3 regions of the Pseudalkalibacillus sp. NRS-1564 genome follow, and region 3 is predicted to be linked to each of the others. Evidence: riboswitches for the same ligand, from Rfam matches in the RefSeq annotation. Region 3 holds a riboswitch; each other region holds the start of a gene.
The links. Region 3 has a riboswitch for lysine ahead of ACIFPW_RS10170 (aspartate kinase). Riboswitches for the same ligand answer to the same signal wherever they lie in the genome.
Positions count from the first base shown of each region.

Region 1 (10,957 bases), on a different contig from region 3:
AGCAACAAAACCAGGGATTACACGGTGAAAATTCACACCGTTGTAGAAACCTTCATTTGCAAGCTTCTCAAAGTTAGCAACAATGTTAGGTGCTGCTTCTGGATAAAATTCAATTTCAATAACTTCTCCATTTTCAAATGCAATTGTTCCTTTTTTCATAAATAAATCCTCCTGCACTAACAATTTTCTTAAAAGCTCTTTCATTATAGCACAGACTGAAGCTGTTCCATATCATTTATGCTTTTCAACTATTATTTTGATATAATCGCTTGTTTTAATGGCAAATCATGTCGAACTAAATCCTCGTATGACTCTCTCTCAACAACAAGGTTGGCCTCACCATTTTCAACAAAGACAACAGCTGATCTTGGTAATCTATTGTAGTTATTTGCCATGGAATAACCATATGCCCCCGTTGAAAAAACAGCCATCGTATCACCAGCAATCGCTCGCTGTAACTGGCAATCCCAAATTAACATATCACCTGATTCACAACACTTTCCTGCTACAGAGTATAGGTGGTCTTTTGCTTCATTCATTCGATTTGCTATTGTGGCTTCATATTTTGCCTGATAGAGAGCAGGGCGTAAATTATCCGTCATCCCTCCATCTACAGCGAGGTAATGTCGCAACTCTGGAACATTTTTGTGTGAACCAACCGTATATAACGTCATTCCAGCTTCTCCTACTAGTGAACGACCAGGTTCAATCCAGATCTCAGGCATGTTCATTTGCCCTGTTACCTGATTTCTGATTGTTTCAATCATAGCTTCGATGTAGTTCCCTACTGGTAATGGGTGATCTTCACTCGTATATCGGATTCCAAATCCTCCACCAAGGTTAAGGACTTCAGGCTCAAAACCATAGGCATCATACCATGTTGTAAGATAGCTATAAATCTTTTCAATAGCCATTACAAAACCATTTGTTTCAAAAATTTGTGAGCCTATATGACAATGAAGTCCAAGAAGATGAACAGCACTCATTTTTGTTACATCCAATATCGCGCGTTCTACCTGACCACTCTGTAAATCAAAACCAAATTTAGAATCTTCTTGGCCTGTTAAAATATAATCATGCGTATGTGCTTCAATACCTGGTGTTATACGCAACAGCACATTAGCTTTCACATTTTTTTCTTCTGCAATTTGCTCAAGGAGAGATAATTCGTAAAAATTATCAACAACGAAGCAACCTATTTCTGCATCAAGCGCCATTCTAATTTCAGATTCACTTTTGTTATTTCCATGAAAATGAATACGCTCCACGGGGAAACCTGCCTTCAAAGCAGTATAAAGCTCTCCACCGGATACAACATCCAAACTTAATCCTTCTTCTTCTGCAAGTTGGATCATTGCCATACATGAAAAGGCCTTACTAGCATAAGCTACTTGATAGTTTACATTCTCACGTTCAAAGGCACTTCGAAACGCCCTTGCTTTGTCTCGAATCATAGCCACATCATAAACATATAACGCAGTGCCAAATTTTTTTCCTAATTGGACCGTATCGATCCCTCCAACTGTTAAATGCCCCTCTTCTGAAACTGCAGATGTACCGTATAAATTCACAATCATTTCTCCCCTCTCGCTTATATAAATGCGAGCTCCCTCCACACAATAAGAAAAACAGCCAACTTTATAGATAGGCTGTTTTCTCCGTATCCTCACGAGTTGGATTAGCTCACCACTGAAAGAAATTCATCCTCCAGTGACAGTCTGCAACTTATTCAGCAGCAGCCCAGCAAGAAAAGGATGGGTCCTTTCTCACTTCGGCAAATTGACCTTTCTGATATCGTCTTCGCATTCCATTCTATGCTCAGATATCTTACTCATTCGTTTTGCGCCTCTATCCCCATTACGTTCAATGAGGTCTATTCAATTAAGAAATAAATTATCATACTTTTTAAGATTCGGCAAGTGGTTTGTCCGGCTGCTTCGTTTCATTCTGGGGCTCTGTAATACTTGGACGCAATTTTGTCAAAGGAACAGAAACGCGAATTAGCACTTGAATAAACGCTTTTGCATTAAAAGGAATGAATGGCCATAAATAAGGTGTATTTAATGGCTTTAAGGCGACTAGGAAGAGAATAATAGCTGTCACGCCTATTATATATCCTGGAACTCTGAAGAAAAAGACAAGGAAAAGTAGTAATAATCTAACTAGTTTGTTCGCTATTGATAACTCATAACTTGGCGTTGCGTAAGAACCTATAGCCGCAATAGAAACATACAGAATAACTTCTGGAACAAATAATCCTACATCGATGGCAATTTGACCAATTAATACAGCCGCAATTAAACCCATCGCTGTAGAAAGCGGGGTAGGCGTATGAATGGCGGCCATTCTCAGTGTTTCGATCCCAATTTCTGCAAGAATGATTTGAATAAATATCGGCACATTCGTTTCATCATTTGGCCCAATAAAATCAATCGATTTAGGCAACAACCCAGGTTCATATACCGCCAATAACCACAGGGGAAGTAACAATAGCGCTGCTAGCATTCCTCCAAAGCGGACCCATCTCAAGAATGCACCTGGTAATGGAGCTTCCCTGTATTCTTCTGCATGTTGAACATGGTGGAAAAAGGTTGTTGGCGTAATAATAACACTCGGAGAAGTATCGACGATAATCAAGACATGCCCTTCTAACAAATGGGATGCGGCTACATCTGGCCTTTCCGTATATCGTACAAGTGGAAAAGGATTTCCCGCCTGATGCACTAAAAACTCTTCAACAGTTTTATCAGCCATAGGAATACCATCAATATTAATTTCTTTTAGTTTTTTCTTAATGATTTCAACTAAGTTTGGGTTAGCTACATCCTGAATATAAGTGATACACACATCCGTTTTGGAACGCTCTCCGATTTGAAATATTTCATTACGCAAACGACCATCTCTAATACGCCTTCTAGTAAGTGCAGTATTCTCAATAATATTTTCTGTGAAACCGTCTCTAGAACCTCTGATCACTTTCTCAGTGTCTGGCTCTTGAGGCGTTCTACCTGGATACTTTCGAACATCAATAATGTAAGCAATCTCTTCGCCTTCCATAAATACAGCGATCAGTCCAGAAAGAACTTGATCGACGACCTCATCGAACGTCTCTACTTTTGTTACTTGCTGATGGGGTAAATGATTATGGATAACTTGCTCGAATTTAACGGTCAAGCGATGATGATCATCTAATTCCATCAATTCACGCATGATTTCAACAATGATTGATGTATCACATAAACCAGTACAATAATAGAATTGTATTTCTTTATTCAAAATCTTGAGTTTACGTACACCTACGTCAAAACTTTCCCCAATGCCAATTGATTTTTTCAAGAAGTCTTCATTTTCTTTTAATTTTTTAAATATTTTTTGTTTGTTATTCATTTTTGTTGTCATAGAAACCGCTCCTTTCAAGCAGAATTTGAACGGCTTTCAATGTTATAGGCGACCCAACCTCCGGATCATCAAGCCCAGACATTTTACCTATATCACCGACACCTATAATAATTGGGACATTCAGTTTATCTAAAATAGATACAGTATCCCCATCTATTCTCCCGGCTTCCATATCAGCAAATCCATTCTTATCAACACCGAAATGCGTTAATTCACCATCCCTGTCGATGGAAACATCTACTCTCGTCCATTCAGAGAAGTGTGTTCTCGAGGCAACTGCAATCGCACCAAGTAGTTCAACATCTTCATCCTCAGCCACAGCCTGCATCGCTAGTTCTCCATAACCTTCACCCGGAAAACCACTGTCATCAAACATTACAAAGATTGGATCGTGTGGAGCTTCTTTAATTAGGGAAACAATTTCATAACCAGCAAGCGGGGTTGGATTTCCTGCTGATTGGCTAATGCATCTCCCGCCAATATCCGAAGCCACTTTTTCAATTGCTTTTTGCGCGTAAAGATCTCCATCAGTAACGAAAATAACCCGCCGCTTGTTCAATTCATTCACCCCTTTGGCTTGAATATAATGGCTATGATAAATCCGAAAACAATAGCTGATGAAATTCCAGCTGAAGTTAACTGAAATATCCCCATTGCAATGCCTATAAATCCATGTTCCTCTCCTTGCTGCATCGCCCCATGTAGCAAGGAATGCCCAAAGCTCGTAATTGGGACTGTCGCACCTGCTCCTGCGAATTCAATCAGTCGATCGTATATACCAAAACCGTCAAGAATCGCTCCAGTCACCACAAAAGATGACATTACATGAGCAGGCGTTAATCTAAAAATATCGAGCAATAACTGACCAACAACACAAATGGCTCCTCCTACTGCAAAAGCAATGAAGTATTCCACTATTCCTCACCTCCAACTCGCTCAAAAACCACTGCATGAGCGATAGCAGGCATACTTTCTTTCTGTTGCACCATAACGGGGCTATGCAAGCATCCTGTAGCAGTAACTAGAATTTTTGAATACTTCCCTTGTTTTAGAAGCTCAATGAGATGACCATACGTAACAACCGCCGAACAGGCACACCCGCTTCCACCTGCGAATACTTCCTTCTGATCAGGTCGATAGATCATTAACCCACAGTCATTATGATTATTAGTAATGTCAAACCCTTTCTCAAGCAATAAATCACGAACAATCGGAGAACCAACTGCAGATAAATCTCCAGTAACAATTAAGTCATAATCTGAAGGTTTTACATTTAGGTCCTCAAAATGTGTGGCCAATGTATCTGCTGCCGCTGGCGCCATCGCACTCCCCATATCAAACGGATCCTTGATTCCCCAGTCAACTACTCTTCCAATCGTTGCCGCAGAGATTTGAATGTCCGATAACTCCTGACTAACTAACGCAGCTCCAGCACCAGTTACAGTTGATGTCGCAGTACCAGGTTTCTGACCTCCATATTCTGTTGGATAACGGAACTGTCTTTCAGCAGTTGCATTGTGGCTACTCACTCCAGCAATAGCCCTCTCAGCAAAACCACCATCAACTAGAGAAGATGCAATCGCTAGGGATTCCATGGATGTCGAGCATGCTCCAAAAACACCTAGAAAAGGAATATGATTAGACCTTGCTGTATAAGTTGCGCTTACGATTTGATTTAATAGATCACCCGCTACAAAAACATCAACTTGATCAGGAGCTAATTCTTTTTTCTTCAAACAACTCATTACTGCATCTTCTAACAATTTTCTTTCAGCAAGCTCCCAATTTGCCTGATTACAATGAAGGTTAGCATAGGTCACATCAAAAGAATTTCCAAATGGACCTTCTGCTTCCTTTGGGCCTGTTGCTGTACCTACTGATTGTAAATAAACATTTGAAAAACTCCATGTTTGCTTTCCTGATTTCATACAGGTTCTCTCCTTATATCAGGGCTTTAAAAACCATTCTGACCATCCCTACAATGTAAGCCGCAACGACGCCAAACACGATGACTGAGCCAGCAAGTTTAAACATATTGGTTGCTATACCAAGTACAATCCCTTCGCTTTTATGCTCGAGAGCAGCACTAGTAATCGAATTAGCGAAGCCTGTAACTGGTACAGCTGAACCTGCTCCCGCAAATTGACCAAGCCTGTCATACCAACCGAAAGCCGTTAATAAAGCTGCGATCAATATGAGAGTGGCTACAGTCGGGTTTCCAGCATTTTCTTTAGAAAAATCAAAGACATTGATATAGAAATTCTGAACACCTTGCCCGAACATACAAATAAACCCGCCTACAACAAACGCTTTTATGCAGTTGAAAAAATACGGCGGCTTTGGCTGATACTCTTTAATGTTCTGACTATACTTTTCCTGATCGTTTAATGATTTTTTCATTACTTGATCCCTCCATCCACAAAAATTGTCCAATGAAACAATGATCCGAATACTTTACCAAGTACTATAGCCATTAGTAAAACCAAAATTTTATCTATAAACCCAATCCGTTTCGTTAATATTGGCAAGACATTAAGTACTTCTGTTAATGCTGCTGCTAACATCCCAATAAATATACCTGCACCGAGTCCAATTGGGATCACTACAAATTTGGGCAGGCCAAGAGTTGGATTTCTTAACGATAACCAACTTGCCACTACAGCACCTACAATGATCCCCCATTCATAAAAACGAATGAGGTGTAACGTTTTGGACAATTGAGTGAGCCTGGGGATAATGCCAAGAACTGAAAGAAATGCAACAAATCCAGCCCCAACCGCAATCCCTTCAGCAAATCCGATTAACATCACTAAGAGAAATTGAGCATTCATGGTTTCGAATTTCCGTTTTCTTCGTTCTCATGAACGATTACATATTGATCAAGGTCCTGTTGATAATTAAACATTTCCACTTCAAGTGGGCTAGGTTCTTCGTTAAACCGCTTTTTGAAAAGATGGTTAAAGAACAGGACCATCCCAATTCCAAGTCCAAATGAGTATGGTACTTGTAGAAGCAGTGGTTTTGGATTGTCGATTCCAGTCACAATTTTATATATTTGCTGATGAACCTCTCTCATACTGACGTCTTCATGAAAATTCATAATAGCGAGGGCCGCACCAATAAATAATAAAAACCAGATAAGAACAAAATAAACGGGTGCTAATTTCTTCTTTGGATACTGAACTTCTACAATCGTTTGTGTAGGACCGACTACTTGAATCTCAACGTTTTCCATTTCGCTATGGATGGACATAATGACTTTCATAACATCGATTACGACTAAGTTCTTATCCTCTTTCGTCACATGGTAAATCTGGATATTCTCCACCTTACTACAACAAGAATCTTCTCCTATGAGCTGAGCAATATCACCAATCAATAACTTCTTATTAGGTGGTACTTTCTTTTTTTGCCTAAGTCGAAGATATATTATCTGACTATCCATGATCCTCCACCTCCTTATTCAAGGGGCATATTGGTTATAGTATGTTTCTACCAAATGACTCTCATTCTTTAGCAACCTAAGTACCATTAATTCCCTAGAAGTTTGGGTCCTTTTTATATCATCCATTCATTAATCTTAGTGATAGCTCTATTATTATTCTGGTAAAAAAATCCTTTGCAAACAAAAAAGAACAGAATGAGCTATTTGCTCATCTGTTCTTTAATTTGTTTTAATATTTTCTTTTCAAGTCTCGATACTTGAACTTGAGAAATCCCCAGTCTTTCTGCCACTTCAGACTGAGTTTGATCTTTGTAATACCTTAAATAAACAATTAGTCTCTCACGATTATCAAGATACTGCAATGCTTCCTTAAGGGCTAATTTATCAAACCAAGCACTATCTGTATGATCGGCAATTTGGTCGAGTAAAGTGATAGGATCTCCATCGTTTTCATAAACCGTTTCATGAATAGAAGTTGGTGCCCTTACAGCTTCTTGTGCCATGACAACTTCTTCCGGCGTGACTTCTATTCGTTCTGCAATTTCATTAATTGTCGGCGTTCTGCCGAGCGTTTTCGATAACTCATCCTTCGCTTTCCTAACTTTATTGCCGGTTTCTTTAAGGGATCGACTCACTTTCACTGTTCCATCATCTCTAATGAAGCGCTGAATTTCCCCGATAATCATTGGTACCGCATAGGTGGAGAATTTCACATCGTAACTTAGATCGAACTTATCCACGGATTTTAACAAACCAATACAACCGATCTGAAACAGGTCATCCGCTTCATACCCTCTATTTAGAAATCGCTGCACAACGGACCAGACGAGACGCATATTCTTTTGAACAATGAGGTCTCTGGCTCCCTGGTCCCCATTCTGGCTTTGTTTAATCAATTCCTTCACTTCATCAGGCTTCAGTTGCGACTGCTTCCCTTTTCTAACCTCCACGTCCATATGCAGGTCCCCTTAATTACATAGCGCTTTATTTTTTGATAGATACTTCATTAAGTGAATGGTCGTACCCTGGCCACTTGCAGACTCCACTTTGACCTCATCCATAAAATTCTCCATAATTGTAAAGCCCATCCCTGATCGTTCTAGTTCAGGCTTTGTTGTAAACAAAGGTTGTCTTGCTTCCTCAAGGTCAAGAATTCCCATTCCATGGTCACGAATGGTTAAATTGACCGTGTCGTCATTTAACTCGACCGAAATGTAAACCTTCTCTTCAGAATTTTGCTCATATCCATGAATAATGGCATTTGTAACAGCTTCCGATACAACTGTCTTGATTTCAGTAAGTTCATCAACAGTTGGATCGAGCTGCGCAATAAAAGCTGCTACAGTTACACGAGCAAATGATTCATTTTGACTGAGCGCAGAGAACTCGATATCCATACGATTCCTCATTATGCCACCCCCAAAGTAGCGAGGGCATGCTGCTCATCAGCCTCAAGCCTCACAATTTTAAAGAGACCTGACATTTCAAATAATCTCTTAACAGGTGGAGAGATTGAACATACGACCATTTCTCCTCCAAAACTCTTCACTTTATTGTACCGCCCTAGAATAACACCGAGACCTGAACTATCCATGAATGAAAGACCTTCTAGACTTAGCACAATATGTTCAATTTTACGCTCTTCAATAATCGAATCTACCCTGTCTCTTAGTTCTTCTGATGTATGATGATCCAACTCTCCATCAAGACGAATCAAAAGAACGGGATGGCGCACTTCAAGATTGATCGAAAGACTCACGTCACATTCCTCCTCATGTTTGCTTGTGAGTTTTTTCTCTCTTTACAGGGTTAATTCCTTCTTCGTGACAAAACTAGTGAGATTTCGATGAAAGAGGTGATCACTTGACAGTTTGAGTAGGCGCTTTGGCGAACTGTGCAGCTGTTCGTTTCATCAGCTGCCACCAGGAAGCTTTTTGAATGTCTTTGGCTGCAATAACCGGAGATGTAGCTGTCACATGACCATCTATTTTCACAGACAACTCACCTACCTCTTCCCCTTTCTTAACAGGTGTTTCTATATTCTTATTGACTTTGATGCTTGTTGTAATTTTACCGTTTTCTTGCCCTTTCTTAAGAAGAACGGAAACTCGCTCAGATGTTACAACAGACATGGTAGGTTGATCTCCTTTATTTACCTTTACTTCTTTCACGATGTTGTTTCGATCGAATAACTTATGTGTTTTATATTGAGAAAATGCATAATCAAACAGTTTAGTAATATCTGCATTACGTACTTTTGGAGATGGAGCACCCATTACAACGGCCACCACTCGCATGTCATCTCTTTTCGCCGTTGCCGTAAGACAATACTTTGCTTCACTTGTAAATCCTGTCTTCAACCCATCTACACCAGGATAAAATTTAACAAGCTTATTAGTGTTAACGAGCCAGAATTTCTTATCTGTATCCTGCCTCAGGTAGTCTTCATATAATCCAGTATATTTTGTAATCAATTCATATTTAAGAAGCTCTTTAGCCATAAGGGCCATATCATTTGCAGTGGAATAATGACCTTCCGCTGGTAATCCAGTAGGATTTACAAAATGAGTGTTTTTGAGTCCCATTGATTTTGCTTTTGCATTCATCGAATTAACAAATTCTTCTTCCGAACCAGCGATCGCTTCAGCCATTGCTACCGAAGCATCATTACCGGAAGCAATTGCAATACCTTTTAACATATCGTTAACCGTCATTTCTTCCCCTGCCTCAAGAAAAATCTGTGAACCACCCATCGAAGCAGCATATTCACTTGCTCTAACTTTCTGATCGAGGCTTATTTTTCCACTTTCAATCGCTTCCATAATTAAGATCATGGTCATGATTTTAGTCATACTTGCAGGAGGAAGCTTTTTATCACTATCTTTTTCAAACAATACTTCACCTGTATCTCGCTCAATCAAAATAGCGGAAGAAGAATTCTCTGCGATTTTTAGCTTTGCTTCTTCTGCATGCGCAAAAGAAGGAACAATAAGAGTTACTCCCAGCAAGAAGGCGAGCGCTGTTGCAACAACTTTCATTGGTGATCCCTCCATTCTTAGTATTACAAGGATTTCCAACATCTTGGAAAAATATACGAATTCTATATCCTCTATTGATAATCGCATTCACTCTCCTTAAATCTTTTCACGGATGTATACACATGGACATGTTAATGAAGTAGTTGATTATTGCCTTAATTACGCTCTGAGATGAAGATGTCACGTGAATGAGCCAAAAAGATAAGCTCACATAGCTAAACACATAAAAAAAAGAAGCCTCCCAAAAGAGACTTCTCAAGATACTATCTTTTTTTATTAGTTAATAACTTTATAAATTAGCTGTGGCTTTTCAGCAGCTTGCTTAGAAAGAGTATAAGCTTCATTAATTTTATCGATTGAGTTCTGAACGTCTTCTTCATCACTGTGAAGAACAACTAGTGCTTCGCCTTTCTCCACTTTATCGCCGACTTTTTTCTTCAGGGTGATCCCAACACCGTGATTAATTTGATCGTCTTTTGTCGCTCTTCCTGCACCAAGATACATAGCAGCAACACCAACAGATTCAGCATCAATTTCTGTTACATACCCATCTTGATGTGCCGAAACTTCAATATCATGCTTTGCCTGTGGAAGTTTAGAAAGATCATCAATGACGGATACATCCCCACCTTGAGCTTGAACGAGCGTTCTAAATGATTCAAACGCTTTTCCATTTTGAAGATTCTCTTCAAGTGTTTTATACGCCGTCTCAAAGTCATCGAAAGCACCAGCTATCACTGTCATATGTGAAGCAAGTTCTAGAGAAAGCAGGCGAAGATCCTCGATATTTTCTCCTTGAAGAACCTGACAAGCTTCTCGAACTTCATTTGCATTTCCTACTTCAAAACCAAGCGGCTGACTCATATCACTAATAACTGCCACAGTGTTTCGTCCAAGGTTGTTTCCGATGTTAACCATTTCTTTAGCAAGAGCTTCTGAGTCTTCAAGCTTCTTCATGAAAGCACCGGATCCGGTTTTGACATCAAGAACAATACCATCTGCTCCAGAAGCAAGCTTTTTACTCATGATAGATCCTGCGATCAATGGAATGGAATCCACAGTAGCTGTTACATCA
Region 1 is NZ_JBITPM010000038.1:66,340-77,296, reverse strand. It holds gene ACIFPW_RS17245 (peptidylprolyl isomerase) at 1-159, opposite strand, end outside; gene lysA (diaminopimelate decarboxylase) at 252-1,571, opposite strand; lysine riboswitch at 1,672-1,859, opposite strand; gene ACIFPW_RS17235 (spore germination protein) at 1,906-3,399, opposite strand; gene ACIFPW_RS17230 (stage V sporulation protein AE) at 3,380-3,958, opposite strand; gene spoVAE (stage V sporulation protein AE) at 3,964-4,314, opposite strand; gene spoVAD (stage V sporulation protein AD) at 4,314-5,327, opposite strand; gene spoVAC (stage V sporulation protein AC) at 5,341-5,799, opposite strand; gene ACIFPW_RS17210 (stage V sporulation protein AB) at 5,799-6,230, opposite strand; gene ACIFPW_RS17205 (stage V sporulation protein AA) at 6,227-6,844, opposite strand; gene sigF (RNA polymerase sporulation sigma factor SigF) at 7,045-7,800, opposite strand; gene spoIIAB (anti-sigma F factor) at 7,813-8,253, opposite strand; gene spoIIAA (anti-sigma F factor antagonist) at 8,253-8,603, opposite strand; gene ACIFPW_RS17185 (D-alanyl-D-alanine carboxypeptidase family protein) at 8,704-9,882, opposite strand; gene ACIFPW_RS17180 (pyrimidine-nucleoside phosphorylase) at 10,159-10,957, opposite strand, start outside.
Region 1: it holds a riboswitch for lysine, as region 3 does, so the genes downstream of both, lysA (diaminopimelate decarboxylase) here and ACIFPW_RS10170 (aspartate kinase) in region 3, are expected to answer to the same signal.

Region 2 (10,957 bases), on a different contig from region 3:
GCTGATCGCTTTCATTTTTGTCGCTACATCTATTGGGCATTAGAGCGTGTACGAAGAAGAGTTCAACAGAATTTCCATGATTATGACCGTAAAAAGTGCAAGCGAATGAAGCATGTTTTTTACAAGCGATATGAGCAGTTGAGTGAGAAACAAAAGTGGTATCTGGACCGTTACCTTGGATTATCCGAGGAATTACGAAAGGCTTACGAGTTAAAAGAAGCGTTTCGAAGCTGGTTTGAGGAAGCGAAACGAATCGGTCAAGAGAATCCTAACCAAGTTAAACAGTCTCTGTATAATTACTACAAAACGGTTGAAGCAGCGAATATGAAGGAGTTCAGACAAGCCGTTCAAACACTTAAGAACTGGCAACCAGAAGTCCTGAATAGTTTTGCCTTGAACTATAATAATGGTTTTATCGAGGGTTTAAACAATCAAACGAAGGTCATTAAGCGAAATGCCTTTGGTTTTAAGCGATATGACCGCTTACGAAGAAAGATCCTTTTACATCATCAGTACAAAAAAATTCGTCATTTTCAACTAGGATAAGGAGTAGGAGATAAATCTCCTACCCCAACATTTGATTTAGAACCACATTTAATAGCTTGATTTTGGCTCTTTCTAGGAAATTGTCCATACTTCTCTTCTCCGTGGCATATACATGAAGAAGAGAAGGGAGGGTTCATGTTGTTTCGAACTCGTAGAAAATTCTTTAGAAAGGGGCCGCTTCCCTTTCGATATGTTTTTGTCATCTCCTTTATTATTTTTATCTTTACTACTGTTCAAGGATTATGGATTGTTAATAAAGGAATTGAACCAAGCTTAATCAGTATTGCTGAAACAAAAACACGTCAAGTTGCTGCGCAAGCAATAAATGATGCCATTTCAAAGAAGATCGCAGACGGTATTGACGTTGAGAATTTAATTATCGTTCATGGTAATGATTCCGAAAAAGTACCAAGTTATAGCTTTAACTCGCAAGTTTATAATCGATTGATCTCAGAGGCCACAGAACGAGTTCAAACTTACTTAGATTATGTTGAAGCTGGTGATTTAGATAAGCTGGAAACCTTTAAGAATGATATAGATATCGATTACGAAGGTACCGAAAATCAACAAGGAATCGTATACTCCATACCTTTAGGGATGGCTACAAATAATGTTCTTCTTTCAAATTTTGGGCCGAGGATTCCAGTACGGTTTGAAATGATTGGAGATGTGGTCTCTAATATTGATACAAAGGTGAAAGAAACGGGAATTAACAACACGTATCTTGAAGTGTATATCAATATTAAAGTTGAGATGAACGTAATTATTCCTTTCTCTACAAAGAATACTGAAGTTTCGAACTCTGTAAAAATTGGAGATTTATTTATTCAGGGAGACGTTCCTTATTATTATAATGGTGATAATGGAAATGGTGGAAATCCATCGATCGTTTTGCCGAAGCCAGATTAAGAAAAGGAGGCCATTAACCAGCTTCAATGTTCAATGTCGATAGCTAAAAAAATGGTTCCCTTCTAATAGAAATATCTCTGGAATAATCTACAATTGCACAAACAACGAAAGTAAGGTATACTTTAAAACTGAACTTAATATTGTTCCTTATCTTATACGATGAGGTAGAGGAGCAGATCCTCATGAGTACGTGTTGGGAGAATGACACCAATGATCAGCATCGAAAGGGAGATCTGCCGAAGCATAAATAACGGTCACATTATTTGTGTTGGGGCGACATTGAAGAAGTGTCGAACTGTCATTATGAGTCTAACTTGTAATGGAGAACTACTGATCGGGGTGGACACTTAACATTGACTCGGTGAAGCGAGCAATGATAGGACCAATCCTATCATTGCTCGCTTTTTTGCGTTCAAACACGACGAGAAGGCTGAGGGATAGGCGTCCATTCCGGTTATGATGACCAATCATATATTAGGAGGATATTCATGGAGAATTCAGTTCTATCCATTATTCCACCACTCGTAGCTTTGCTAATGGTAGTGGTGACTAGAAAAGTGCTTCCTTCTTTAGGAGTAGGCATTATTCTTGGTGCGCTAATGATCAACAATTGGAGTGTACCAAATTCATTAGAAGAAATTTATACAATCGTAAAAGGGATCTTCATTGATTCCGAGAGCGGTGGTTTAAATACTTGGAACATGTACATTATTTTCTTCCTGCTTTTATTAGGGATGACGACGGCCTTTATTTCGATATCAGGTGGAAGTCGCGCATTTGGCGAGTGGGCCATGAAACGCGTGAAAACAAGAGTAGGCGCACAGATTGTCACAGCGGTATTTGGTATTATTATTTTTATTGATGATTACTTTAATTCGCTCGCAGTTGGGAACGTAAGTAGACCGATTACGGACAGGCACAATGTTTCAAGGGCAAAGCTTGCCTATATCATTGATTCAACTGCAGCACCAATGTGTATTATTTCACCTATTTCAAGCTGGGGCGCTTATATCATCGCGTTAATTGGTGGTGTATTAGCAACGCATAGCATTACAGGTGTTGGCGCGTTAGAAGCTTTTATAAGAATGATTCCAATGAATTTGTATGCTCTCTTTGCACTTGCGATGGTGTTCTTTGTTAGTTATTTTGACATTAATCTTAAGGCAATGAGAGTACATGAAGACCGTGCACAGAAAACAGGAGAAGTGCTTGATCCGAATCAAGGTGCCGTACCTGGTCAAACATCAGGACTACCTGAAAGTGAGAAGGGGAAAGTAGCTGATCTTGCATGGCCTATTATTATGCTAATTGCTGGTACTGTGACGTTTATGGTCATCACAGGAATTCAGGCTGTTAGCGGAACGGATACAGCCGTGACAGCTTTGTCTGTCTTTGAAAATACAGACGTTGCTGCTTCTCTCCTTTATGGTGGAATCATTGGACTTATAACTTCTCTCCTCTTCTTCTTTCCAAAACGAATGGGTGGAGCGGTTCTTGGAAAAGGAATTTGGGAAGGCATTAAATCAATGCTTCCAGCCGTATACATTCTTTTCTTTGCATGGACATTGATTGAAATTATCGGCTCACTAGGGACTGGTAAGTATCTTGCAGGACTTGTTAATGACCACATTGTGATTGGCTTCTTACCAGCTATTTTGTTCCTACTTGCAGGTGTTATGGCGTTTGCAACGGGAACTTCGTGGGGAACATTTGGCATTATGCTTCCGATCGCAGGAGAGATTGCTGCTGCTACGGATCCTACCTACATGCTTCCTGTACTTGCCGCTGTTCTTGCAGGAGCTGTATTTGGAGATCACTGCTCACCAATTTCGGATACAACAATTCTTTCTTCAACAGGCGCGGGTAGTCACCATATCGATCATGTGATGACACAGTTGCCTTATGCATTGCTCGTTGCAGGTATTTCGTTACTAGGATATCTGGTTCTTGGCTTTACTGGTAGTTCCATTCTTGGTCTTGTGGCAACAGCGATTCTATTCGGATTATTAATTTTCATGCTAAAAGGAAAATATGCCAACAGACCAGTTGAAATGGCAAATCATTAATCAAACAGGAGGATATTCCTCCTGTTTTTTTATGTATTTTCACAAAAATAGAGAGATTTATATAGAAAATTGAACGATTCATACGAAAAATGTAAAAAGATTGTTTTGACAAGGACATACGTACTAGATATACTATAAACAAAATAATCTGAATTTACTTAAAAGTCTTAACCTTTTTCTGGAAGGGGGCTTATGGTGAAAAAGGTTAACATTTGTCTAAGGGGGTAATTTATTTGGAAAATCGTGCGCAATGGGGGACAAGGGCTGGTTTTATATTAGCCGCAGTTGGTTCAGCAATAGGTCTAGGGAACATTTGGAGATTTCCGGCCGTAGCCTATGACAACGGTGGTGGAGCATTTTTTATTCCTTATTTATTTGCATTATTAACAGCCGGAATCCCAATTCTTATTCTTGAATTTACATTGGGTCATAAATTCCGTGGATCCGCACCACTTTCGTTCTTTCGAATGAATAAGAAGATGGAATGGCTTGGGTGGTGGGGCGTTATCGTTGCATTCGTCATCTCCACATACTACGCGGTAATTATTGCGTGGGCCATCTCTTATAGCTATTTTGCATTTAATCAAAGTTGGGGTTCTGATACAGAAGCATTCCTCTTCAATGATTATCTGAAATTAACGGTTGATCCTGGACAAACAGGTAGTATCGTACCAGGCGTATTTCTCCCATTAATTGCAGTATGGATCATTACACTTGGCGTACTTCTTGCAGGTGTTAAAAAGGGAATTGAGCGTGCTAATAAAATTTTCATTCCTACATTAATTGTTCTTTTCTTAATCATTGTGATTCGAGCAGTGACACTGCCTGGTGCTGCTGAAGGTCTAAATGCATTCTTTACACCGAATTTTGACAGTATTACTTCAGGAAGTGTTTGGGTTGCTGCATACGGACAAATTTTCTTCAGTTTATCCATTGCTTTTGCTATTATGATTACTTATTCTAGTTACTTACCTAAGAAATCAGATATTACGAATAACGCGTTTATTACTGGTTTTGGTAACTCGGCGTTTGAGCTTCTAGCAGGTATCGGGGTATTCTCAGCGCTTGGATTTATGGCTCAGCAGCAGGGGCTTAGCGTTGGCGAAGTAGTGAGCGGTGGCGTAGGACTAGCCTTCGTTGTCTTCCCGCAAATAATCAATGAGTTTCCAGCTTTGAACGGGTTGTTCGGATTCTTATTCTTTGCTTCACTTGTACTTGCAGGTTTGTCTTCACTGATTTCTATTTCCGAAACATATGTTGCAGGTGTTTCTGAGAAGTTCGGAATTTCTTGTACGAAAGCTGTTCTAATTGGTGGAGGGATTTCCTCTATTATCTCGATTCTGTTTGCAACGCAAGGCGGATTGTTCTTCCTTGACGCAGCTGATTACTTTATTAACCAGTTCGGAATTGCCTTTGTAGGACTAGTGGAGGTGGTTGTTGTAGCATGGGTACTTCGTGAGCTTAATACGCTTGAGTCACATGCAAACGGCATTTCAGACATTTCACTGAAGTACTGGTGGAAAGCTTGTCTTGGAGTCATTACTCCTCTCGTACTTGGTTATATGATGTTCGATCTCTTTAAGACAAATCTTCTTCGTCAGTTTGATACACCGACTGGGAACTATGAAGGCTACTCAAACGGCTTTATTCTTTATAGTGGCTGGGCTGTCGCAGGATTCGCCCTTCTGGTTGGAATTCTATTCAGCCTAAAGAAATGGGATGCGAAAGCTGAACAGCAAAAGTATAAGGAGGTAAGCTAATATGGGTGGTAGCGCGATTTTCATGATGGTAGTTGGAATGGTTATTATATGGGGTGGTCTTGCGGCTAGCATTTTGAATGCTGTAAGAGTATCAAAAAAACAATAGAACATAAAAAGAAGAACTAGCGAGCTAGTTCTTCTTTTTTGCTTACTTTTTGTTGCGTATTCGTTCCTGTCGTTCCCAGAGCCTCAACGAAGGATAGGGATCATACGACCATTCTGTTCTTCCGTTGTCTTTATAGATGCCATAGTGAAGATGTGGCGGGAACTTTCCAGCCGTTCCTTTTGGTCCATATCCAGAGCTACCAACATACCCAATGATTTCACCTGGCTGTACAACATGACCTTTCTCAATGCCTTTTTCAAACCCATTTAGGTGAGCATAGTAGTGGTAATTGCCATCGATATCCCGAATCCCGATCCGCCATCCACCGTATTCATTCCATCCCTTCGTTTCGACAGTTCCGTAACTTGTCGCTTTCACTCCAACACCATAAGAAGCGAAAATATCCGTTCCTTCGTGAATTCGAAGTCCGCCCCAGCCACGTCGATCGCCCCAAGTGCTTCGGTAACTATAGTTTGCGTGAAGTGGTACGGGAAAAGCATGCTTATCGAGTTTAAGCGTTTTGAATGTATGATAAACAGCACTATTACTTGTAATCGTCCTTACTGCCTGGTCACGATGATAATAGTCCCAAAGACCAATTTGAATATCTTCTAAAGAACTTCCATACTGTTGTATGAAAGACCCAATTGTATAAAGTAGATCTTCGTCATTAGTACGCTCGGCTTTGCCATCTCCATTGCCATCGAGGCCAATTCCATTAAAGAACGATATCGAGATAGGGTCGTGATCTTCTTTATTTGGATTCGTACTCCCAGACCATTTCTCAGGCGTAATATAGATAGCTATTGCACCTTTTTCACGAGGAATATCTTTTTGTGAGCGCCTAATGCTTCGTTCATATTGATCAATACCAGCATAGATGTACCAGGGGACTTGTGTGACGGCTTCCATCTTATGAAATAACATCTTCCGTTCGCTTCTTAGTTTATCTTCGTCTATATCAGCAGCTCGAACGTTTATAGGGATGAGGAAGAAAAGAATAAGGATAAGAAAACTATATTTTCTCAAGTGTTTCTTCTCCTTTCGTAATTTGTCATTACCCTTAGTTTGGTTTTCCGTGCGTAAATCATTAGAACTAAATAATGGAAGGTCTAAAGTCTTAATCCTCAATAGATTCACACTTTTTATAGAAATGAATGAGTTACCTATGGTATTCTTTATTACAGAAAAGTAATAGGTGAGGTGAGTGTAGTGAGTAAGAAAGAAGAATATTTAAGAAAACCAGAGTGGTTGAAAATAAAACTAAATACAAACGAAAATTATAAAGGCTTAAAAAAGATGATGCGCGAGAAAAAGTTACATACGGTCTGTGAGGAAGCGCGTTGTCCGAATATTCATGAATGTTGGGCTGTTCGTAAGACGGCAACCTTTATGATTCTTGGTGATGTTTGTACTCGTGCATGCCGTTTCTGTGCAGTAAAAACTGGTCTTCCAACTGAGCTTGATTGGGCAGAGCCTGAACGCGTTGCGGATTCCGTTGAACAGATGGGACTAAAACACGTGGTCATTACCGCTGTAGCGCGAGATGATTTAAAAGATGGTGGCGCGGCTGTTTTTGCTGAAACCGTACGTGCTATTCGTCGTAAAAATCCGTTCTGTTCGATCGAAGTTCTTCCATCAGACATGGGTGGCCAATATGAAGCGCTTGAAACACTCATGGATGCGAAACCGGATATTATGAACCACAATATTGAAACAGTGGAGCGCCTAACGCCAAGAGTGAGAGCACGCGCGAAATATCGTCGTACACTAGAGTTTCTTCAGCGTGCAAAAGAAATGAATCCTGAGATTCCGACTAAATCCAGCATCATGCTAGGATTAGGTGAAACAAAAGAGGAAATCATTCAAACACTTGATGATCTTCGTGCACATGATGTTGATATTGTTACACTTGGGCAATATTTACAACCATCGAAAAAGCATTTAAAAGTAGAAAAATACTGGACGCCTCAAGAGTTTCTTGAGCTCAAAGATATTGCGTTAGAAAAAGGCTTTAAACACTGTGAATCTGGTCCAATGGTTCGTTCGTCTTATCATGCTGATGAGCAAGTCAATGCAGCCAAGCAAGCTTCGAAGTAATGGATAAGTAATAATAAAGATAAAAAATCGGCCTTTATCGGGCCGATTTTTTTACTTCGACATCATTTCTTTTCCATCTGTATCATTTAAGTCTTCATTCATTTCGCCCTTCATCTCACCGTTCTCGTTCTCTCCATCACTTACCTTTTTCCCTTGTGGCGCTTTCTTCATTTTGGCAATCGTTTCTTCTATGCTCTTCTCGAGTTCTCCATTTGCAGTGGAGGCATTTTGATATCGCTCGACCTCAGCAATCATTCCTTCTTCGTCAGAAACATAGACATGATAATATCTTGGAATGACAGAAAGAGCCGTTTTCTTTACTTGATCTGCAGTGGCATCACGATCTTTTGTTGTTGTTTTATAGCCAATGAGAACTTCTTCATCTGTTACTAGCGTTGCGACATCACTGACATAAGGTAAAACAATTGCCATTGAACCGATCATATCCGACATACGATCACGATCAAGGTAGGCTATGTTCTCGGGTTGTTTTTGAGAATTCATGTTGTTAGTATTTCGTGTATGACGCACATATCCAAAGCCACCCTTTTTGGACTTTTCCTGAGAATTAGCGGTGTTCATACCGTATTCATCGGGATCCGTTTTAACAGGTGTTAAATCTGCGTGGTCAAAGGAATCTGTCGCATTTTCTCCCTGGCATGCCCCAAGTCCTAATACGAGTGGCAGTATGAGCAGAATTTGTTTTTTCAATAACATTCACCTCCATACTGTTATCATGACCGAACTCTGTTCCTTTTTTACTGGTATTACTTGGACAAATCGAATAAAAAAGGTATCATAAGACTAATGAGCCCATTTTGAAATGAGGGATAAAGAATGATAAAAGTAAATCAACATACGTTTGAGTTGATGAAGGATGAAAGAGAAGGTTGGAACGAAGAAGCTTTTCTTGCTCGATATAGTGAGATTTTGGATAAATATGATTACATTGTTGGGGATTGGGGCTATGGTCAGCTTAGATTAAAAGGATTCTTTGAGGACCGTAACCAAAAAGCAACTTTCGATACAAAATTCAGCACGGTGCTTGATTATTTATATGAATACTGCAACTTCGGCTGCCCTTATTTTGTATTAAAGAAGCAGAAGAAGGAAAAACCGAAGAAACAACAACAAGAAGCATAAGCCCTATGGGCTTATGCTTTGTATGGTTTTTCGGAGTCTTTTTCTGGATCATCGTGTGGTGGATGTGAGCCAGGGTCCTGACGAGGTAAATGTTGGTGAAGATTTTTATTTTCGTAATTAAATGCACTATAGGAACGCTGCCCTTCTCGCCAAGGTGAGGTTTTACCGAGCTTTTTATTCACCGGTGAACCGTATGGACCTTCTGGCGTATCTTCAGGGAGGACGTAATTTCGCCCTTTCTCTACGTTAGCGAAGTCTTGATAATCTTCTTCATCAAACATGAATAAACACCACCTTTAGGAGGTAGTGTATTCATTGTCTGATAAAATATTAGTGACTTAAGACTTCTCTCAAGAAGTTGCGAAGTTCTTCAGCATCTTCTTCATTGAGAGAGTAGGCATGCTCGAGATTTCCAGGCTCATTTAGATCATCGTGGCCGATAATTGCAAATTTGCCTCCTTGAATATCGAGGACTAACGATTTTCCATAAAAGCGATCTGATTTTACAATACAAAGGTCAAACCGATGATTGCTTCCCATAAAGCAGACGAACCTGGCTTCAGTGGCCTCCTGTTCGTCGTAGATGAGTCGTTCATCTTCCATCATAGCACCCTCCTTTTCTAGTTAACGCTATCATACCATCTTATGAGGCGTTCTCATACAAGCTTTCATTAGAAAATGTAAGCCGTTGCATTTTAAGATATGATAAAATGTAGAGAAGTATTTAATACCGTTTCAGAAAATGGTGATTGAATCATAAGTGTTAGAGGCAGGTGCATGAGTATGTATTTTGTGGATCGTAAGAAAATAGAAGAACAGCTGGTTTATTTCGATAAAATGATTGTTCTCATGAAGGAAAGTTCTTTTCAAACAGAACTTCATTTTCTCGGATTAGAGCGAATTCATCACGTTGTCATTGAGAGCATGATTGACGTAGGGAACAGCATCATTGATGGATTCATTATGCGAGATCCCGGGAGCTATGAAGATATTATTGAAATCCTAGCTGATGAAAAAGTAATATCAACTGAAAATACTATTATGTTAAAAGAAGTCGTGGGCATGAGAAAACCACTAATGCAGCAATATGTTATGCTTGATCATGAAGCATTGGAGCAAAATCTTCGGAAAAACCTCAGTGCACTAGAGCAGTTTCCTACTGATATAAGAACATACTTAAATCAAGAATTAGGGGCTGTTTCAGCTTTTCTTCCAGATAATGAAGATTGATGTTAAGGTAAACACACATTGTAAAGAAAGTAAGGTGTTTTTGATGAAAAGAGTAAGAAACGAGCAGCTGACATCTTTCATTCAAAACCCGAATATATGAACCGCTTTCATCAATGAAAGCGGTTTTCTTATGGATTGGATAAGTAGAAGGAGGATAAAAAGAACATGAAAAACTATAAAGGCTATTTAATTGATCTAGATGGTACGATGTATCGGGGCACTGAAAAAATTCACGAAGCAGTCGAGTTCGTGAAGCGTTTAAAGGAAGCAAATATTCCCTATTTATTTGTGACGAACAATTCATCAAAACGGAAAGAACAAGTTTCTGGTAAGCTTGAGGCGTTTGGTGTACCATGTACGCCAGATCACGTGTTTACAACAAGCATGGCAACAGCAAGTTATATCTCTAATAAGAAGCAAGATGCTTCGGTTTATGTGATTGGAGAAGAAGGCATTCGCGATGCCTTAACGGATGAAGGTTTAATGATTCAAGACGACAATCCAGACTATGTTGTCGTTGGGATTGACCGTTCAATCACATACGAAAAATTTGCGAAGGCGTGCATTGCCGTTCGAAACGGAGCTACTTTTATATCGACAAACGGAGATATTGCGATTCCAACTGAACGAGGATTGTTACCCGGTAATGGTTCATTGACGGCAGTCGTGACTGTTTCAACGGAAGTAGACCCTATTTTTATTGGGAAGCCTGAACCTATTATTATGGAACAAGCTCTTGCTCAACTTGGAACACCGAAAGAAGAGACGTTGATGGTTGGGGACAATTATCGCACCGATATTCTTGCAGGCATCAATGCCGGTTTGGATACATTGCTTGTTCATACAGGTGTAACAACGAAAGAACACTTGTTATCAGTCGAAAAGCAACCAGAGTACACAGCTCTTACGCTAGATGAATGGCAAATATAAAAACGCCCCTTGGGGCGTTTTTATATTTGCCATTATTCTGTTTTTTGAGCTCTATGGGCAAGTCGACTAGATGCAGCTGCCGCAATAGCTCCAACAATATCGTCGAGGTAGGTATGGCATGCACCACTGGATTTATCATTTAACTTTTCGAGAATACCAGGCTTTTG
Region 2 is NZ_JBITPM010000005.1:114,990-125,946, reverse strand. It holds partial or broken gene ACIFPW_RS02620 (ISL3 family transposase) at 1-546, shown strand, start outside; gene yunB (sporulation protein YunB) at 685-1,455, shown strand; lysine riboswitch at 1,613-1,793, shown strand; gene ACIFPW_RS02610 (Na+/H+ antiporter NhaC family protein) at 1,944-3,521, shown strand; gene ACIFPW_RS02605 (sodium-dependent transporter) at 3,755-5,281, shown strand; gene ACIFPW_RS02600 (methionine/alanine import family NSS transporter small subunit) at 5,283-5,387, shown strand; gene ACIFPW_RS02595 (M23 family metallopeptidase) at 5,430-6,416, opposite strand; gene lipA (lipoyl synthase) at 6,600-7,487, shown strand; gene ACIFPW_RS02585 (YhcN/YlaJ family sporulation lipoprotein) at 7,539-8,198, opposite strand; gene ACIFPW_RS02580 (YutD family protein) at 8,325-8,630, shown strand; gene ACIFPW_RS02575 (hypothetical protein) at 8,642-8,911, opposite strand; gene ACIFPW_RS02570 (DUF3055 domain-containing protein) at 8,961-9,233, opposite strand; gene ACIFPW_RS02565 (DUF86 domain-containing protein) at 9,414-9,860, shown strand; gene ACIFPW_RS02560 (TIGR01457 family HAD-type hydrolase) at 10,026-10,790, shown strand; gene ACIFPW_RS02555 (phosphatidylglycerophosphatase A family protein) at 10,823-10,957, opposite strand, start outside.
Region 2: it holds a riboswitch for lysine, as region 3 does, so the genes downstream of both, ACIFPW_RS02610 (Na+/H+ antiporter NhaC family protein) here and ACIFPW_RS10170 (aspartate kinase) in region 3, are expected to answer to the same signal.

Region 3 (10,957 bases):
AAAAGGGCGATGGGGAATGGCTATTCAATCCGTGCTCGTTCTCAGGTTAATTGATCTCTTCTGGTTGGGGGTTTTTTCAGTTATTGGGGCGGACCTTATTGGGATTGATATCAACCTGACTTTTTTCATAACAGCGCTTGTTATTTTTGGTGTTACCGTGAGTGGGGTGATTATCTATCTAAAAAAACATCACGCTGCTTCTTTTTTTAATAAGCAGATAACTACCATGCAGACTCTTGTAAGTTCACCACATATGGTGCTTGTTCTAACGCTATCTTGTATAAGCTGGGTAGCTGAAGGAATCGTCGTATTTAGCGTAGCGAGTCTTATTGGACATCTGTTTACATATTCAGATGCCATGTGGGTTACATCATTATCAGTCGGATCTGGTGTCTTTCAATTAGCTCCAGGTGGCTTTGCGACTTACGAAAGTGTGATGAGCTTTTCACTTAATCGGGTAGGTTTCGGATGGGAAGAAGCCCTTTCAATTGCGATTGTCACGCATGCATTTAAGTATATTTATTCTTTTGGCGCTGGATTAGTGGCGTTCTATCTTTATCCTCTTCGATTACAGGAGTTGAAGTCGTTTATGAATAAGAAAGGAGAAACATCATGAAACAAGCGTCAGGCTTTGAAAAGATAGCAGCAAGATGCTGGAATCTGTTAAATGAAGGTAAGCCATTTACACCAATCTTTGTTACAGGGACAATTTTGTTATTTTACATTTCACAATGGACTTCTATAGAGTTCTGGGGGGCTTTCTTTGTTGGACTAGGCGTCGTATTGCCTCTTTTAGTACTCTACTACGTTTATGATTACCCATTATTTTTACGAAATTATTTATGGATGCCTCTAATTGGGTACCTGCTGATTTTTGATTCATTTTCACTTCAAGTAGCCATGCTAGGTATAGGTCTCTATTTTTTCTTTACTGTCTTTTTCTGGGGAACATTCTATTACCATCTTCGAATTGGAACGAGCTGGCTTAACTTCACTCGTTTTTGGAAGTTAGTGCTTAAGAATAGTGATTCTACTAGTGGTAACGCGCAAGAACAACTTCCGAAGTTTTTATTAATTCTACCATTATGGGTGATGGTTATTGACTCTTCAGTAAAGAATGAAATGACTTTTGAATGGACGACTCTTGTTTTCTTTTATGCAGGAATTTGGTTATTTAGTTTTATTCTTCACCATTACTTATTTGACTGGAAGCCCGCAATTAAATCAGATTATACGAAAGCTGTGCCACCTACGTCGACTAATGAGCGTGTCATTATGATTGTAATCGATGGAATGCGAAAAGAACGATTCCAGGAAGCCAATACGCCTTTTCTTGATTCATTAAAGAAAAATGGGACAGAATACAGTCAAATGGAGACGGTATACCCTGCGCGTACAGTTGTTTGCTTCTCCTCGATGATGACAGGTACATATCCTCTTGAGCATGGTATTAAGTCCAATATGGTTTGGAATCTTGGCGTGAAAGTAGAGACGATCTTTGATTCGTTAAGAAAAGTTGGGAAAACAGGAAGGTTACTCGGTATTGCCCACCTTGTTGATGCTATGGGAGATGACGTAGATACTGTAACGGCAGTTATGAATAACGATGTGGCTGATACGAAAATTATGGAGGGCGCTCGTCAGATTATGTTAGATAAAAACCCTGACTTTTTCACTGTACAGCTTATTGGGACCGACCAAACTGGTCATGCGAGAGGAGTCTTGTATGATGATTACATTCAAAAAATTGAAGAAGCTGATAAATTAGTGGAAGATTACGTTGGTTTTCTTGAAGTGAATGGGTTTATGGAAAATACAACACTCATTGTTTGTGCCGATCATGGACAAGCAGATGGCATTGGGGGACATGGTCATCTAGATGAAGGAGAACGATTTGTTCCATTCTTTATGAATGGGCCATTTATCGAAAAGGGGAAAATTGTAGAAGAAAGGCATAGTCTTACTTCAGTAGCGCCAACCGTTGCTCATTTATTAGGTGCCCCTATCCCTTCACATAGTAGAGGAGCGATACTAGAAGAAGCGCTTCAGGATAGGAAGGAAGACATTATCAAATGAAACAGCATGTGATTGTTTTTTTACCCGCGCATAATGAAGAGCATGCCATTGGAGAAGTGATTAAGCAAATTCCCAGAAGTATTCATCCTTCTGTTCAGGTGAGCGTTCTCGTGATCGATGATGGCTCAACAGATCGGACAGTAGAAGTAGCTAAAAAGGCTGGAGCTAACTATATTTATTCTTTTGATAACAATCAGGGTCTTGGTGCCGCAGTTCGAAAGGGGCTTTCCTATTCTGTAGAATTAGGTGCTGACATAGGTGTGATGCTTGACGCGGATAATGAATACCCTGCCTGGCAATTAGCTGACCTTCTCGAACCTCTATTCAAAGGGGAGGCAGACTATGTGATGGGTTCTCGTTTTAAAGGTACGATTGATGGGATGCGACTTCATCGTCGTTTAGGCAATTATTGTTTTACATTTATTCAGTCCCTTCTTTTACAAAGGTGGATTTATGATGGTCAGTCTGGGATGAGAGTTTTCTCTAGACAAGCTATGGAGCATGGAGAAATCATTCATGACTACAACTATGCACAAGTCATTACATTAAACCTTGTTCGAAAAGGATTTAGAGTTAAAGAAGTTCCAATTACGTACCAGGTTCGATCTACTGGTGAATCATATATTAAGTTTAAAGCGTATTTAACATCTGTTTTACCGGCTATTTTGAAAGAAATGATGCGACCAGTTCAAAAGGTGTCGATTGACTATAGTGCGCATAAAATCTTGCCTGGACACATGACAAGTATGGTGGCAGAAAAGTCACACTAATTGCAGATCTGTTATTGACTTCAATGGTGATAATCATTATCATTATCAATGAGGAGGATATTTCAAATGATAAAACGTATTCTGTCATCAGCATTAATAATGACACTAATTTGTATACTAGCAGTTCCTGATCTTGCCAGTGCATACTCTTATGGTGACCCAACCGAAGAGAAAGTAGCTGAAGCATACAGTGAGATGTCTGCAAAACTTAATGAATCTCCTCCGAATTTTGCAGAAGCGAATAAAATTTTTGCTTCCGTTAAAGACGAAATTCAATTACATATGGGTGAAGATGCGGTTCAAGCTGTTCAAAAGGAGCTAGACAACGAAGACAAGGAAGCTGTTATAACGAATATGCAGCAAGTCCTGGTCTTAAATATTTCACGTCGACTTGAAAACGCTGAAACAGATTTTGAAGAATATGATACAACAAGAAAGCTAGTTGGCAAAGCAGATGCCACATATAAAACGCTCTCTCCCGTGGTAAAACAAACGAATCCCGAACTTGATGAAAAGATAAAGAATGAATTTGAGGTATTGCTTGATTCGCTTGGTAACCCTGGCCTTTTTGGAGTGGGGGAGAAAGATTCAGATGAAGAGAAATACGCTGAAAGTAAGAAAGTTATACTTGATGGACTAAAAAATCATTTTGATATGAAATCAGTTGAAATTGGTCACTTTGGAGAAAGTGCAACAGAGGATGAAAGCGCTGGTAGTGAAAAAACGGATTGGACTGATCTCGGTCAGCTATCGAATTGGGTGCCAATCGTTATTCTCATCGTTGTGATTGCAGGAGTAGTAATTTACACAACAAGAAAACGGCGACGCTCCTAAAATCTTTGTTTACGGAAAGGGGAAAGTTTAATGGAAATTCAGGCATTACTGATCATGTTCAGAGAAGTACTTGAAGCGCTTCTCATAATTGGAATCATAACTACCTATATGAAACGAATGGGACAGTGCCAGTATAATAAATATGTCTGGTTAGGTGCTGGGCTTGCTGTAGTTGCAAGTGTAGGCGTAGCCATGTTGTTCCAGGTTGTTTTCACCGGGTTCGCAGCGATGGGAAGCGAGATTTACCTGAAAATTTCCATTATGCTAATCTCCGCCGTATTATTAACTCAAATGGTATTTTGGATGGCTTCACATAGTCGCAATCTTAAAGGAAAGACAGAAGGGAAAATGACGGAATACATTACAACGGGTAACGTGGTAGGTATGGTCATTCATTCTTTTCTCGTTGTCCTTCGTGAAGGTGTAGAAACCGTATTTTTCTTTGCTGCAATTACTGGTGGCGATATTGGTAAAGGATTTGAAGGATGGGGAGCGATTACTGGAATCTTGATTGCTTCCACTGTATCGTACTTTTTCTTTAAGGGCACGATGCGCATTCCGCTTAAATCGTTCTTTAAGATTACTGGAATCTTTATTGTACTTATTGCCGGTGGCTTATTTGTACAGGGAATTTCGATGATGCAGGATATTAAACTAATTGGTAGCGTAATGCCTCATGTATACGATCTTACATGGTTCTTGCCAGAACATCCGATTGACTACGCGCATTATGTTCGTGATCATGGTGTGGCACCTCTTCTCTCAGGAGACATTGGAATTTTCTTTAAAGCGTTGTTCGGTTACTCTTCAATGCCTTCCATTGAAGAAATCATCGCGTACGTTGGTTATTTTGCAGTGATTTATCTTCTTGTGAACTCAAAGAATGAACCTGTAAAATCAGAAGTGAAAGAACCGAGTAAAGCGATTTTTAAAGCGACAAACGAAATGAAGCAATCGACAGTTAAATAAATTTCCAAAGTGCAAGGCGAAATTCTTCGTCTTGTACTTTTTTTCATCGGAGGTATTTAAAAAGGATAGATTAACGTATGACCCATACCAAGAATTATAAAGGATGATTAGGATTGGATCGATCAGGTAGATACCTTATACGAGCTAGAAGCATTAAAATACTCATCTGGCTGATTTCAATGAGCAGTATCTTGTTGATTATTTGGTGGAGAACCGCCTATGCAACTGAGTTACCACGTTCTTGGGATCAAGTCGATTTCTCACTAGCCCTAAATCGATTTGATTTATTTGCCATGCAACCTCACTTTCCCGGATATCCCTATTTTATTCTAGGTGGGATGTTGTTAAATAAATGGATAGGAAATCCCGTTGAGGCTTTAACGTTATGGAATGGACTATTAATGTCGCTTTCTATGTATCCAGCATATGCAGTTAGTCGCTCTTTTCTTTCAAAAACACTTAGTATGGCATCAGTAGCTCTTATTCAATCAATGGTATTTGTCAACGTGTTAACCATTCAACCGATGAGCGAGGCGGCAGCGGTGGCTATTCTATGGTGGTACTTATGGAGTTTGCAAAAAGCATTTCATCGCGAACATTCATTCACGAGCATCGATGTCGCTTCTTTGTTGTTTAGTTTACTTTTAGGAGTTCGTTTATCTTATTTACCTTTTGGTGTCGGCCTTCTACTACTATTAATACAGAGAAAAAAGCAGCATAAGTCCATTAAATCCTACAGTTTATTTTTACTCACCCAGGTCGGTATAGCCGTCATCTTTCAATTAATTTGGGTAGGGGGTCTTGCTGCTTCTGAAGGTGGCGTAGCTGCATTTTTACAGCTAGCCTTTGGGTTCTCTGAAGGTCACTTTGAAGAGTGGGGTGGAACTGCGGTTTCAGCCTCAGCCCCACTTTTGGAACGAATATCACATCTGATATTGAATAATATAGTTTGGACAGGTCTTAGCGGTCAATCGCTAATGATTTTACTACTATATCTAACCTTTTTTACGTTCATGATCTTCCAAGGGGTGAAAAATAGTGGGAGAACATTGCGAGAAATTTCATGGTTTGGATGGGCATTTGTCGCTATGGCATTTAGCTATTTTCTATGGGCCCTTTTGGCACAAAACATTGATAAGCCAAGACATATCCTGCCTCTACCTGGGATAATAATGCTAGGATTTCTCTGGATAGGGTTAGGAAGACAGGGTAATAACTCAACGAAAATAATGCTTGGTTTAGCCGTAATGATTAGCATACAATCACTTGTTTCCTATTCAACAATGAAAGAAGCAAACGATCCAGCAGCTGTTTATCAATTGATGGATTATGTAGAGCAAATTAACGAGCCGGTCATTGTGTATACTTGGGAAGAAACTAGGGTAATGTCCTATAACAAGGTGTCATTTGAACATGAACAAATTTATACGTATTCAACCTTTCTATCTGATCTTCAATATTATGATGAGCATCGCGTATTTTTAACAGGACAGGTTCTCGATGGATTTAAGAAACAGAATATATCGATGGATGGTCAGATCAAAAAGGTCAAAGAATTCCAATCCTCCACATTGTATGATCCTGTCTATCATGACATTGTTTTATATGAGTTATTAAGATAATAGAAAATTGAGGTAATGTGTTACAATGAGAGGGGAACATAGATACGCCTTGAAAAGGAGTAGTGAGGTGAGGCAGCATGGAACAACATCTTAAAAATAAGCTAGCAATCCTTCCTGACCAGCCCGGGTGTTATTTAATGAAAGATCGCCAGGGAACGATTATTTATGTTGGGAAGGCAAAGGTGCTAAAAAATAGAGTCAGATCTTATTTTAGTGGATCACACGATGGAAAAACGCAGCGGCTTGTAAGTGAAATACGTGATTTTGAGTATATCGTAACCTCCACAAATCTTGAAGCTCTTATTCTTGAACTTAATTTAATCAAAAAACATGATCCGAAATATAATGTGATGCTTAAAGATGATAAAAGCTATCCTTATATAAAAATAACGGCAGAAGAACAGCCCCGCTTAATTACGACACGTAAAATAAAAAAAGATAAAGGTAAGTATTTTGGTCCATATCCGAATGCTTATGCAGCTAGTGCAACAAAGAAGCTTTTGGACCGACTATATCCTTTACGTAAATGTCGTAAAATGCCTGATCGCGTCTGTCTTTATTATCATATAGGCCAGTGTTTGGCTCCATGTGTCAACGACGTCTCTAAAGAGCAAAATAAAGAGATGATTGACGGGATTACGCGTTTTCTAAACGGAGGTCACCAGGAAGTTAAAGAAGACATAGAAAGAAAGATGACCACAGCATCTGAGAATATGGATTTCGAGCGAGCAAAAGAGTTTCGTGATTTAATGTTTCATATTGATAAAGTTATGGAAGTGCAAAAGATCCAATCTAACGATGGTATTGATCGGGATATTTTTGGATATAGTTTCGACAAAGGATGGATGTGTGTTCAAGTTTTCTTTGTACGACAAGGGAAGTTAATTGAGAGAGATGTTTCACTTTTCCCTTTCTATAATGATGCTGAAGAAGATTTCTTAACTTATATCGGTCAGTTCTATCTTCAACAAAATCATCCTAAGCCAAAAGAAGTATTGCTTCCTCAGCAGGTTAATGCTCAAATGGTAGAAGAACTTCTACAAATTCCAGTTCACCAGCCAAAAAGAGGCAAGAAAAAAGAGCTTGTCGAGCTTACAATGAAGAATGCGACCATTGCCATTAATGAGAAATTTTCATTAATTGAACGCGACGAGAAAAGAACGATTGATGCTGTTGACAACTTGGGAGAAAAGCTTAATATAGAAGCTCCGCTCAGAATTGAAGCTTTTGATAACTCGAACATTCAGGGCACGAACCCTGTATCCGCTATGGTTGTTTTTCTTGATGGAAAGCCAAAGAAAAATGAGTATCGCAAGTACAAAATCAAAACAGTGGAAGGACCAAACGATGTAGGTTCTATGAAAGAGGTTGTGAGAAGAAGATATTCAAGAATGCTTAAGGAAAATGGTCCGCTTCCTGACTTAATTATTATTGACGGCGGAATAGCTCAAATACAGGCGTCACAGGATGTGCTCGAGAATGAGCTTGGTCTGGACATACCGGTTTGCTCGCTGACGAAAGATGAGAAACATAAAACGTCTCATCTTCTTATTGGTGATCCTCCTGAAGCTGTTTATCTACCAAGAAATAGTCAGGAATTCTACCTGTTGCAAAGGATTCAAGATGAAGTACACCGATTTGCGATTACGTTTCATCGACAGCTTCGAGGAAAATCGATGCTTAAGTCAAGTCTTGATGATATTCCCGGTATCGGAGAGAAGAGAAAAAAGAAGCTGCTAAATCATTTTGGATCGATCAAAAAGATGAAAGAAGCAAGCGTTGAAGACTTACACAACGCAGGACTACCAATGAATGTTGCAGAGGAAGTAGTCGCTCGATTTGAAAGTCAATCAAATTAATTTGTAAGAACATGTTGCGGCATTCACGTAAGTTCGTTATAATGAGTGAAATTTAATAGTTCCACACTTCGAAAGTTGAAGTGATGGTAGAGGCGCAAAAACCAATAATAAGCTTACTGAAGAGTGTTAAGACTCAGTGATAGGAGCTGAAAGGGGGATTTGCCGAAGTGGAAAGACGCTTATCCGTCTGAAGCTGGATCTGTATTGAATAAGTGCAGAGCTGTCATCCAATACCTACCCGGGAATTGGATGGAGAACTATCTCACAAAGGGACGTTTTCTTGGATTTGTTATGAAAACAACAGTGAGGTTTTTCTCATTGTTGTTTTTTTATACTTTAATAAACGCTTTACAAGTTTAAAGTATAAAAAATGAAGGCTATCGCTATTTCAATCTGGTGAGTGGCCGAGTTTTTTAATATCCATTTCGACTCTTAGTTAGTGAGTGTTTGTAACGTGCGATGATTACGCACTATGAGGGATAACGAGCTGCATGAAAGAAAGGATGGAGAGAGTGGGACTACGCGTATTGAAATTCGGAGGTACGTCTGTTGGAGATGTAGAGAAAATCAAAAATGTTTCCAAAAGGCTTATGGAAGCTGTAAATAATGGAGATGAGGTTGTTGCGGTTGTTTCAGCGATGGGCAAAACAACGGATGAGCTTTTAGGATTATCAAAAGGGATAACAGCTACACCGTCTGCAAGAGAGCTTGATATGCTTCTAACGACTGGAGAACAAGTAACAACAGCGCTTCTTTCAATGGCATTAAATGAAGAAGGGTACGATGCTATTTCATTAACTGGCTGGCAAGCAGGAATTAAAACAGAGTCGCTTCACGGCAATGCCAGAATCCTCGATATTGATGCATCACGTATGAATCAACACCTTGCTGAAGGGAAAATTGTGATTGTAGCAGGATTCCAGGGGCTAACTGATACGTCTAACATCGCGACGCTAGGGCGTGGTGGTTCCGATACAACAGCTGTGGCGATTGCAGCAGCTCTTAAAGCGGATCGTTGTGAGATATATACAGATGTGGATGGCGTGTATACGACAGATCCTCGATATGTGAAAGGTGCAAGAAAGCTTTCTACGATTTCTTATGATGAAATGCTTGAACTTGCTAACCTTGGGGCTGGTGTCTTACATCCTAGAGCGGTTGAGTTTGCAAAAAACTATAACATCTTGCTTGAGGTCCGCTCGAGCTTTACGAATGAACCTGGAACGCTAATTGAGGAGGTCGTATCAATGGAACAAAATTTGGTGGTTAGAGGTCTGGCTTTTGAAAGTAATGTAACAAAAATAACAATTTCAGGTTTGCCGAATGAGATTACAACACTTCCTTCCTTGTTCTCATCTCTTGCGGCAAATGGTATTAATGTAGATGTGATCATTCAAAGTACAGGAGAGAAAAATACAACGAGTATCTCATTCTCAATTGAAACAGCCTCTCTTGAATTAACTCTTGATGTGCTCCGTCGCATTAAAGTGAAACTTCCCTACGAACATATTTATCACGAATCAGAACTTGCTAAGGTATCCATAGTAGGATCAGGTATGATTTCTAACCCTGGCGTTGCGGCACAAATGTTTGAAGTACTTGCTGAACACGGGGTAGAAATGAAGATGGTGAGTACATCAGAAATCAAAGTGTCAACGATCGTTCCAGAAGATAAAATGATTTATGCTATTGAGTCGCTACACGATAAATTTCAACTAGATGAAAGAACCCCTGTTAAACAAATGTAATCAAAAAGGAGACCACATGTGGTCTCCTTTCTATTCAATCTGATCTTTTGGGTCCCATTTTACTGTGATTTGAATTTCATTCTTTTTATCAGTTTCATAGGCTTCAGCGATGCAACGAAGCATATTTTGATATTGTTCAGCAAGAAAACCTGCTTCTAGTTGATAACAAGCATTTCGACTAGTATTTCTTCGCTCAGTGATAAGAGCTGACTGAAGATCAAACGTTACTTCATTCTTTTTTTCTTGTGCAATTGATAATTTACCCCATCCAGCACGCTGAAAAAAATCCTCGATCTCTTCTCGAGTGGAGAGCGGGAATTGCCTAGCCATTTCTTTTCCAGTCCAATATAAAACAGCCGGCTGTTCACTACCAAGAAGTTCAGGAATAAGAACTTCTCTATAAAATTCATATCCAAAAGCAGTTGTTTCTATTTCATGACTATAATCAATCGAGTTTGTGCGCTTCTTAAACATAAATTCCTCCCAGCTTTTCTACAAAATAATTATAACGTTTTATCGACAAATCCTCCATAGCACCATAGATAGAATTTATATATATAGAAAGCGTATTCAATTGAGATATACGCAGGTGTTGCAAGGGAATTTTGAAAAATCTAAATGTACACGTTTTCTTGACGGTCCTAAATGATGGGAGTACAATGGGTATGTCACAATATAATCGACAGAAAGCGATGATTTCTGTGCATGCAAAGACTTCTTTATTAGAAAAAAATGCACTGGCAGATGGTAGCTTAACAACTTAAAAGGGGGACACACAAAACATGGCCGCAAGTCGAGACTTTGTAAGCCGAAAATTGCATTCGCTTCTAGGAGTAATTCCGCTCGGACTTTATGTTACTCAGCATCTCACTGTTAACTATTTTGCAACAAGAGGGCCCGAGGCGTTTAATGACGCAGCTCATTTTATGGAGAGCCTTCCTTACAGGTATTTGCTTGAAATTTTCGTCATTTTCTTACCGCTCTTATTCCATGCGATTTACGGTGTTTATATCGCATTTCAATCCAAAAACAACGTAAGTCGATATGGCTATTTACGTAACTGGATGTTTTATTTGCAG
Region 3 is NZ_JBITPM010000019.1:33,042-43,998, forward strand. It holds gene ACIFPW_RS10135 (lysylphosphatidylglycerol synthase transmembrane domain-containing protein) at 1-616, shown strand, start outside; gene ACIFPW_RS10140 (alkaline phosphatase family protein) at 613-2,076, shown strand; gene ACIFPW_RS10145 (glycosyltransferase family 2 protein) at 2,073-2,846, shown strand; gene ACIFPW_RS10150 (hypothetical protein) at 2,913-3,680, shown strand; gene ACIFPW_RS10155 (FTR1 family iron permease) at 3,711-4,649, shown strand; gene ACIFPW_RS10160 (hypothetical protein) at 4,763-6,271, shown strand; gene uvrC (excinuclease ABC subunit UvrC) at 6,349-8,130, shown strand; lysine riboswitch at 8,210-8,398, shown strand; gene ACIFPW_RS10170 (aspartate kinase) at 8,643-9,878, shown strand; gene ACIFPW_RS10175 (YslB family protein) at 9,909-10,352, opposite strand; gene ACIFPW_RS10180 (succinate dehydrogenase cytochrome b558 subunit) at 10,661-10,957, shown strand, end outside.